3 regions of the Desulfosediminicola ganghwensis genome follow, and region 3 is predicted to be linked to each of the others. Evidence: riboswitches for the same ligand, from Rfam matches in the RefSeq annotation. Region 3 holds a riboswitch; each other region holds the start of a gene.
The links. A riboswitch is a leader RNA that binds a small molecule or an ion and turns the genes downstream of it on or off. The one in region 3 is predicted to bind cobalamin.

Region 1: linked by a shared signal. The riboswitch ahead of FCL45_RS09760 (AIR synthase related protein) and the one ahead of FCL45_RS23215 (ribonucleoside triphosphate reductase) in region 3 are both predicted to bind cobalamin.
Region 2: linked by a shared signal. The riboswitch ahead of thiC (phosphomethylpyrimidine synthase ThiC) and the one ahead of FCL45_RS23215 (ribonucleoside triphosphate reductase) in region 3 are both predicted to bind cobalamin.

Annotation. Positions count from the first base shown of each region.
Region 1 is NZ_CP050699.1:2,311,202-2,314,433, forward strand. Features, by position in the region: gene FCL45_RS09750 (ABC transporter ATP-binding protein) at 1-169, opposite strand, end outside; gene FCL45_RS09755 (ECF transporter S component) at 189-698, opposite strand; gene FCL45_RS09760 (AIR synthase related protein) at 709-1,449, opposite strand; cobalamin riboswitch at 1,542-1,733, opposite strand; gene FCL45_RS09765 (hypothetical protein) at 2,208-2,594, shown strand; gene FCL45_RS09770 (ABC transporter permease) at 2,661-3,232, opposite strand, start outside.
Region 2 is NZ_CP050699.1:3,905,999-3,909,230, reverse strand. Features, by position in the region: gene uvrC (excinuclease ABC subunit UvrC) at 1-1,208, opposite strand, end outside; cobalamin riboswitch at 1,426-1,644, shown strand; gene thiC (phosphomethylpyrimidine synthase ThiC) at 1,748-3,082, shown strand; gene FCL45_RS16725 (ABC transporter ATP-binding protein) at 3,146-3,232, opposite strand, start outside.
Region 3 is NZ_CP050699.1:5,388,131-5,391,362, reverse strand. Features, by position in the region: gene FCL45_RS23215 (ribonucleoside triphosphate reductase) at 1-1,292, opposite strand, end outside; cobalamin riboswitch at 1,316-1,620, opposite strand; gene FCL45_RS23210 (GspH/FimT family pseudopilin) at 3,073-3,232, shown strand, end outside.

The DNA.
Region 1 (3,232 bases), 2.6 Mb from region 3:
TCTTGCCAGAACCTGATTCACCTCTTACAAGGGTGCATGTGGCGGGTGAAAGCTGAAAGCTTACATCGTTTAAAGCCGGGACGTCCCCTGTCCTGTATTGAAAAGACACCTTGGAAACAGATATAGCCGGGCCAATATCTGTTGTAATTGCGTGTTGTTGTTCAGTCATGGCAAATGTTGGGAATACATCAAATCAGTTTGCCCTTTTTCAAGCTTTTATACGCAATTGCGGCGACTAATATATTGAACAGAGATCCTGCAATGAGAAATGGCATAATTCCAAGAGCAGCACCCACACCACCTATAAAGACCATGGTGAAAGCGGAAACCACCCCGTTGAAGACCACACCGGTTAAAACTGCTGGCCAAAGCCCAAGTTTTTGTTTGATAAAGCGAACCAGTATCGCCCAAAGTGCCATCTGTAATCCGATGAAAAGGTGGAGAGGTAACCCTAAGGGAAACCCGACAACTCCAGCTGTGAGCAGATGTCCGATAAAAATGACAGCAGCACCTTCAACATACCCGAAAGCCAATGCACAGAAATAGCCGGGGGCTGAATCAAGGCCGATCGTGCCCACCGGGCTGGGAATTTTAATCATCGCTCCAACTGCACTGAGAGCAACAAATATCGCAATGTATGCAGCACGTTTTACCAGGCGCACATCATTCTTAAGGTCTGGGGCGGTAATATCTTGCATAGCAAACTCCTTAATCAGATTTCATGATGAGTTGACCAACGGGATAAATTTCGAAATGATTCAAATCTTCTATAGATTCAGGGCTAGAAAAAAGAACGCAGGTTGAAGGACCTGCTGATTTTGCAAGGTCCAGTTTGCAACCTTGGGCGGCATCGAAAATGGTTCCAGACTGTCTTGCCAGTAATTCAGCTTCTGCCCTGATGCCCCTTGAGCCAACGGGAAGGATATCATGAATCAGTGGATGTGGTCTCAATTGTGTCACGGTGCCGCTGTGTATGATATCCATGCAGCCTGAATCAATGACTTCTCCTCCTAGTCTGGGTACTCCCAGGCAGAAAATTTTGTCTGCCGCTTCTGATTGGGCAATCTTGAGGTCACGTGTCCTGCAGGTCCCTGTGGCACCAATTCCAAGACCCGTCTGCCGCGTCTCAAAGTTTTTCTCGGTGCTCACGGCAAGCTTTACATCAGGATGACCACTCAATTGCAGTTCCTTTTTGATACCCCGCAATATTTCGTCTCCAGTTGGGCTGGGTTCCGCACAGATAGAGACTGTCATAGCAACAGGTGAGGCCCCCACGGCTACAAGCTCCATGAGGACTGTTCGAGCGGTCAGGCGGCCAACAATTTCCGGCGGAGCGTTAACGAGATCCAGCTCCTTGCTGCCAACCGATCCACAGGAGTCGCAGGCAATGACCAGGGAAATACCCGATCCTATATCGATAACTTCTACATCTCGTCCTCTGTATCCCATTAACAACCACCATATTGTAAAAACAAAAAAAGCTCATAGCTGTTACCCCATGAAGGGTATAACAACCATGAGCTTTACCATTGATCATGATGCATGCGTGAATCTGACAGGCAGGCTTCCTGACTCGGTTTCATCGAACAATTGCGCCTTCCCGTAAAATACAGTGGCTTAATGCAGTGTTCTCAACCTTACAGTGGCGGGACCGTTCAGGTTTTTCACCTGATTTCCTTTTATCCGTCTTCGTTTGTCATTGCAAAGACAGCACCTGTAGCATGTATATTAAAGAAATATCAAATATTTTTGTGATGAAAAGTCAACCGTTTTTCCGGTTTCCCTTGCCCACCAAGTCGATTCTGCAGGTCAGTGAAAAGCCCGAACAGTGGAGTTGATATCATAGAAAAGCCAAAACCTATACTGCCGTGAACTGATGCTGCAAAGAAGAATATCGCTGCTGCCGGCAGCAACAACTCCCAATTTACCTTCCATTGGCTATCGCCTCGCGTACACAATCTTTTCACAATTGGTTACAGCCACCTGAATGCCCAGGCAGCGTTGACCTGGAAATGATGATGTAACTATTCGATTTTATAAAGGTTGATGTAGGGTTTTGTTATTGCTGGCAGGTGTCTGGGAAAAGATGTCCGGGGGAGCGAAAGCGGCGCTATTGCAGATGGTCCTCCCGATTGCGGTGGATAAAAAATGCTCTATCTTTTGGATTGGTTTGACCTCAGGTAACATTTGATTTTGGAGTTTGCATTATGAAAAAGATAGCGAGCAGTATTGTGATTATTCTAACGATGGTTGTTTTTATATGGCCATCATCAGTTTTCGCAAATGGGAGAGGTCCTCACCATAAACCGCAGAAGGTATACAAAAAGCATAAGCCGGTTCAGTTGCTCAACTATAACGAGAAAAGGCATTACAAACATAATCCCGCTCACCTGCCCAGCTATCAGGCGAGAAACTACCCCAAGGCACCGTTTCGGTACTATCATCATCCTCGATCCTACCAAAGGAATCATCTACCTTCGGTAGCAGCATTTGCAATGACTGCAGCTGTATCCTATGCGATCATCGACAATAGGTATTATCGCCAGCAGGGAGATACGTATATCTACTTGGAACAGCCGCCGGCCTATCGCTAGCGGTTAGGGATGTGTAGCTTGTGTAGAGAGCCGCAAAGTGAAGAATTCATCCACTTTGCGGCTTTTTTATGCGTTTTCCTTTTTCTTTAGCAGCAGATTGATGACTGCAAAGGTCGAGGTGGTGATAATCAGCAGAAAGGACACTGCATTGATGATTGGGGTGGAGCCGTCCCGTACCTGCAGGTAGAGATTGATCGGCAAAGTTGTCTCTGAACCGACCAGAAACAGGGTAGTATTAAAATTCTCAAAGCTCATCAGAAAGGCCACCGCGCCGCTGCCGATGAGGGCCGGGCGAAGATAGGGCAGGGTGATATAGCGGATCACCTCCAGCCGGGTTGCTCCCAGGTTGAGGGCCGCTTCTTCCAGGCTTCTATCAAACTTTCTCAGTCGGGCAGAAACAACTAGCAGCACAAAGGTGGTAATGAAGGAAAATTGCCCAAGCACCACCAACCAGAAGCCGGGACGAAAGAGGGGGATATCTATGCCAAAGGTGTCTTCGAAATAGATGCCAAGGCTGTTGGCGGTCAGCAGTATTGAGATACCCAGAATAACCCCGGGAATGACCAGCGGGGTTAATGCCAGAAACCATAGTCCACGTTTCCCAGGGAATTCTTCATGTTCAAAGAGAAATGAACCTG
Region 2 (3,232 bases), 1.5 Mb from region 3:
GCAAGTTTTCCACTGGTATTTGAAATATCCAGGCATTCTACGCGTTCGGGCGAACGTTGCAGCTGAAGTTTTTGTTGAATCGTTCGGGCAAGGCTCTCCCAGGATTTTTCCTTTTTCTCTTTAGTGGCAAATACTTGATCACTGTTAGCCTGAGCCATATTGAGCAGCTTAACTCTGTCACCGCGTTGTGGAACAGACATCTGAATATTTGTCCCTCTCAGATCTGTCAGTTTTTCATTGATAAGCTGAAGATCATCGGGTTCAAAGGGCAGAAGGATCTCTTTGGGCAGATATGAATCCTGATCGTAAAAGAGATTGACTACCTGGGCGAGAATTCGACTATCTTCTCCGTAGGGTTCTTCAAGAAAGAAGTTCCGGCTACCACTTATCAGTCCGTCCCTGATAAAGAGGATGGCGACAGCTACAGCGGCACCTTTCCTGGTGAATCCAAAGACGTCTCGATTATTTTTCTGTTGGCTGGCTACGACTTGTTTTTCCAGGGTTCGGTTCAAAGCTTTAAGCTGGTCGCGTAATGATGCTGCCTCTTCAAAATTCAGTGCTTCTGCAGCGAAATCCATTTTTTCGGTCAGCTTTTTGATCAGATCTTTATTACGTCCCTCAAGCAGCATGATAACGTTTTCAACGTTTTGCTGGTAATGCCTGGCATCTGCGTAGCCCGCGCAAGGGGCAAGACATTTGCCCATTTGGTGATTGAGGCAAGGTCGTTTTCTGGGCCTCAAGGTGCCGCCTTTACATTTTCTCAACGGAAAGAGTGAAGATATCAGCTTCAAAGTTGACCACATATCGGATGAAGAGCTGTACGGGCCAAAATATCGGGCTTTATCTTTTCTCCTCCTACGGGCCATCATGACGCGTGGCCACTCCTCGTCAGCAGTAACTTTGATAAAAGGGTAATTTTTATCGTCCCTGAGAATGATGTTGTATTTGGGTTTATGCTTTTTTATCAGTGAGGCTTCAAGGATCAGAGCTTCTTTCTCTGTTCTGGTAATGATGGTGTCGACCGAGGAAACGAACTTGAGCATAATGGTGGTCTTATTGTAATCAGAACCATTATGTCTGGCATATGATGCGAGACGTTTGAACAGATCCTTTGCCTTGCCGACGTAGAGCACAGCAGATTTGCTGTCGAGCATCAGGTAAACACCCGGTGAGTGAGGAACAGAGCTGAGAAAATCCTGGGGAAACATATTCTAAGTGTAATTTATCTCATTGGTGCTGCTATTTTTGCAGCGCACGTTTTTGAAATTCTGTCATGGCGGACCAGCTAAAGAGACAGCTACGCAAAGCCATCTAACCTAAAGATAGTAACTCATCGTAAGAGTCCCGTCATCTCAATCCTCAACCCTAAATGATAGAGTATCCTTTACAAGTTTATGTAATTGTTCTAGCTTATTGATAAATCATAACGTATCGGCTTATTCAGGTGCTTCCTCTTCAATTTTTTCAGCAAGGGGAGTGAAAAGGGAATACGGTGAGAATCCGTAACGTTGGGCCGGCGCTGTATGCGGGGACGATGGCTGCACAATGCCACTGTCATACCACTCTTTGTGAGAGGTGGGGCGGGAAGGCGCAGCCGGAGGATGATTCGCGAGTCAGAAGACCTGCCTGGATGAGATAACGACTTTATTGCTCAAGAAAAGTCCGTGTAGTGGCGTATGCCATTGCACGGACTTTTTTTATGCCCGCGAGCGATGTATACCGCAATGAATAACGTTAAGGAGCGGATATGAAAACCCAGTTGGAACTAGCGCGGGAAGGTATTGTAACCCCGCAGATGAAGCAGGCTGCACAAGATGAGGGCGTGGATGAAGCGGCAATTCGCCAAGGCCTGGCATATGGCCACATTGTCATGCCATGCAATCCGAATCGACCGGAGCAGAAGGTAGTTGCCATAGGCAAGGGCTTACGTACCAAGGTCAACGCCTCTATAGGGACTTCATCTGATATCGCCTCTGTTGATCTCGAGATAAAAAAGGCAAAAGCAGCGGAGGAAGAAAAAGCTGATACCCTTATGGAGCTTTCAACCGGCGGCGATCTTGATGCAATTCGAAGAGCAGTGCTTGCCGAGTGCAACCTGCCGGTCGGCAACGTGCCTCTCTACCAGGCATTTGCAGAAGCTGCTAAAAAATATCGTAACCCGAATAAACTCGACAGTGAGTTCCTTTTTGAACTGATAGAGCGTCAGTTGCAGGACGGTATCTCCTTTATGGCTATCCACTGTGGTATCAATCGATTCTCTATCGAACGACTCCGAAAACAGGGGTTCAGATATGGTGGGTTGGTATCGAAGGGAGGTACGTTTATGGTCTCCTGGATGGAATATCACCAGAAAGAAAACCCGTTATACGAACAGTTTGACAGAGTTTGCGCATTGATGAAGAAATATGATGCGGTATTGTCACTGGGCAACGGTATCAGAGCAGGAGCAATCCACGATAGCCATGACCGTGCTCAGATGGCCGAGATGATCATAAACTGTGAACTGGCAGAACTGGGGCGGGAGATGGGCTGTCAAATGATGGTTGAAGGTCCTGGCCATGTACCGCTAGACGAAATAGAGGGCAACATTATGCTCGAAAAAGCGATGAGCGGAGGTGCACCATACTATGTACTTGGTCCGCTGCCTGCTGATTCGGGCGCAGGGTATGATCATATTACCGCAGCCATTGGTGCGGCTAATTCGGCTCGACATGGTGCCGACCTGATCTGCTATATAACTCCTGCCGAACATCTGGCCTTACCGAATGAGCAGGATGTGCGCGAGGGCATCAGGGCCACTCGGCTCGCTGCACGCATTGGAGATATTGCAAAATACCCAGAACGAAGGGAACAGGAAAAACGAGTTGCCAAGGCCCGGCGGGATTCAGATTGGGAAGAGCATTTCAAGCTGTTGATGTTCCCGGAGCAGGCAGAAGAGATCCGTAGAAGCAGAACGCCGGAAAACGAGAAAACCTGTACAATGTGTGGAGATTTCTGCGCCATGGAGAGGGGCTACTCCCTCTTCAAGGATGATATTCGTGGAGATCGCTGCACCAGGAAGGTGGATGGCGAGGCCGAATAGGCTGCAGAGTGATTCTGTACAGGCCAGTCAGGTGTAGCTTGCCTGACTGGCTTCTGGTGGACTTTAGCTGGCAGCAGGAGCAGTAGCAGGAGCTTCCAGGGCTGCCGAGAAAAGTGTTTTGGTATATTCTTTTTCCGGTGCGGTAAAAAC
Region 3 (3,232 bases):
TCCTTGCTCTGGTAACCGAGTGCAACCAGGTTGATGGTGACAACACCGATGGAGCCGGTGAGCGGGTTGGCGCCGAACAGACCGCCCCCTCGTTTTTCCAGCTCACGGGTGTCAAGCCTCAGACGGCAACACATGGAGCGGGCGTCTTCCACGGAGAGGTCAGAGTTGACGAAGTTGGCAAAATAGGGGATGCCGTATTTGGCCGTCACCGACCAGAGCTTATCAAGGCTCTGGTCCTCCCAGTTGAAGTCCGGACTAATATTGTAGGTTGGGATGGGAAAAGTGAAAACACGGGCATTGGCATCACCTTCAGACATAACTTCTAAAAAGGCCTCGTTGATCATGTTCATTTCAGCCTGATAGTCGCCGTAGCAGGTTTCCTGCTCAACCCCGCCAATCACAACCGGCAGGTCGCGTAAGGTGGATGGCGGCTGAAGATCCATGGTGAGGTTGGTAAAAGGTGTCTGGAAGCCGACACGTGTCGGTACATTCAGGTTAAAAATAAACTCCTGAATTGCCTGTTTTACCTCTTTATAGCTCAGCTTATCGTAGCGGACGAAAGGGGCAAGCAAAGTGTCGAAGCTTGAAAAAGCCTGGGCACCGGCGGCCTCACCCTGAAGGGTGTAGAAGAAGTTGACAACCTGGCCCATCGCACTCCTGAAATGCTTAGCCGGAGCAGAGGCAGCTTTGCCTGGTACGCCACGGAAGCCTTTTTTGAGCAAATCCTGGAGATCCCAGCCAACACAGTAGACAGAGAGCAGACCGAGGTCGTGGATATGCAGGTCGCCACTCTCGTGAGCCTGCCGTACCTCAGGGGGATAGATGCGGTGCAGCCAGTAGGTCTTGCTGGTTTCGTTGGCGATATAGTTGTTCAACCCCTGAAGTGAATACGCCATGTTGGAGTTTTCATTCACCTGCCAGTCAAGTCGGTCGAGGTAGTTGTCGATGAGCTGCACATCGGCTTCTTCGATCATCTCGCGGCGGCGATTCTGCTGATCGCGATAGAGGATGTAGGCCTTGGCTGATTTTCTGTGGGGTGAGGCGAGCAGAGCCTCTTCAACCAGATCCTGGATCTCTTCAACTTCAGGTATGCCCTCAACAATCTGGTGTGCCAGTGACAATACCTTAATGCTGAGTCGTTTGGCTTCGTCTTTACCGAACTCGCCGGTTGCAAGACCTGCTTTGGCTATGGCCATTGTGATTTTGTGTGATTCAAACGAAACAACTTCACCGTTCCGTTTTCTGATCTTATATAGGCCAAGCGGTCGGATCTCTGCTGGATGTGCTGACATAACTCCTCTCCTCGAAGGTGGTCAATGACTGTGAGGTATTGGCAGGTCTTCGGACTTTCAGACATTTTGCCGTAGTGCTGGTATCAACAACGGCGTAAGTGGGATTCTCGCGCAGGTCGTGCCTGGTAAGAACCACTGTTGCCTAATCACCATAGCTTCCCGGACTATCTGGTTTACATACGAAAAAATTCCGGATGAAGATCCTGACAGTTCCAGTGCATTTGAATGGTTTTCGTTTCTGATAACCGCTGCGGGACAGTTCTGGCTTCTCACCAGATTCCCTGTTGCCACACTTCACCTGAAGTGAACCAATACAATGAGGCGCCTACTTTATATTGTGCGAGGGGGCAAAGTCAACCACTAGATAGTGTGTTCCATCATGAAGTTGTTCGCATTTCTGCTAACGAAATCGTTTCTATGCGAAGTTCGGTTGAAGTAGGAAGGAAAGTGTGAGGAAAAAAAATCAGGTGTTTTTTTGAGCCCCATCACATCTGGTGAGTAATCTCAGAATCGGTTTGTAATGGGGCGGCGGTTGGTCTCGGGCAACTGAAGATTAAGGGCTTTGGTTATCCTGGGCATTGTCTCCGGCAGCTTCTCCGGTTTCACTGCCGGTGTCCCCCTGATCGACACGTTCCCTATCCTACATCTCCATGATTTTTGCCGCCTGCGGCAAATACTGGGGTTGTGCTAATGAGATAGATAAATTTTTTCATGGATTTCTCCATTAGAGACGAGAAGAGATCGACCACTGCCTGGCGCGTGGACACAATCTGATTATGTATTGTAATCTACTAAGAAAAAGTTAGTAAAAGCAGTGTGTTGTCGCAGGAAAACTGTTGTTTTCTTTAGGGGGGTACTTCGCGAAAGGCGCTCTGCTTGTGACTCTATAGTCAGGTCTAGACTGTGAAACCAACGAGTGCCAAGCGGTACTCAGTGCCGCCTGGCGTTCCTTTGCGGTTGCTTGTGATCTGGTTATAGACCTTAGTCAGGTTGTTGGATGAATAATTCTGATTACCACTGAGGATCAGCTTCACGGAGTGAGGGGTGCGGAGAAAGGTGGTAGGAGTACAAACTTAAAGCTAAAAGCACTACTCTACAAGCCGATTGCGGAGCTATTCCGGGGATTGGTCACGTACCAATCAGTCACGTTCATCATTACATGTCTATCTCCTAACCTTTTCAAGCTGAAGATTAGGGATAATCAGATATTTTAATAATACTAATGGCAACTTTTAAGAACATAATTCCGACCATAAATTTTTTTTAAAAAAAAGTGAATGCTCCACGGAGTTGTTATTGTTCTTTATCTGGTAGAGGTTTGTGACATAGGGGATTCTATTGACATAATTACCACCATAAAAAATAAATGTCTTCATTTATAGGGCTTTCATAAATTCCTCAAATACCTCCAGTGCTTAATGTTTGTGCTAGGTCGATTGGGTTCAATAATGGATATGAAATAAATAGAAAATTGGCCCTTCTTATGATGTGATGTGGAATTGTGTGTTTCGCTTCAAGTGTACCATGTGTTTTCTTTTCTCCTTCAAACCTCAGATCTTTATTTTTTTGTTTCGTGTCGATAGCTCTAAGTAATTAAATAATTGTATATAATATTCACTTTAGTTCTTGATTGAACTGGTTTAGTCTGTTAGTTGTCTGTAGAAATGTATAATGATAGTGATGTGTTGGGCTCGATTTGTGTTGTGTTTGATGTTCAGGAGATTGCTCTTCTGATAATCTCGAAACCGCATGGATAATCAGTGGGGGAAACGTGTATTCTGTGAAGAAATATTATGGTGAGGCCCAAATAAAGAGCTGTTGCGGCTTTACTCTTATAGAAATTTTAGTTGTGGTATCTGTTATCACAATTCTCTGCGGAATTTCTTTTTCTGCTTTAGGTAAATGGGTTCCCAATTATCGTTTAAAGGCAACCACCCAGG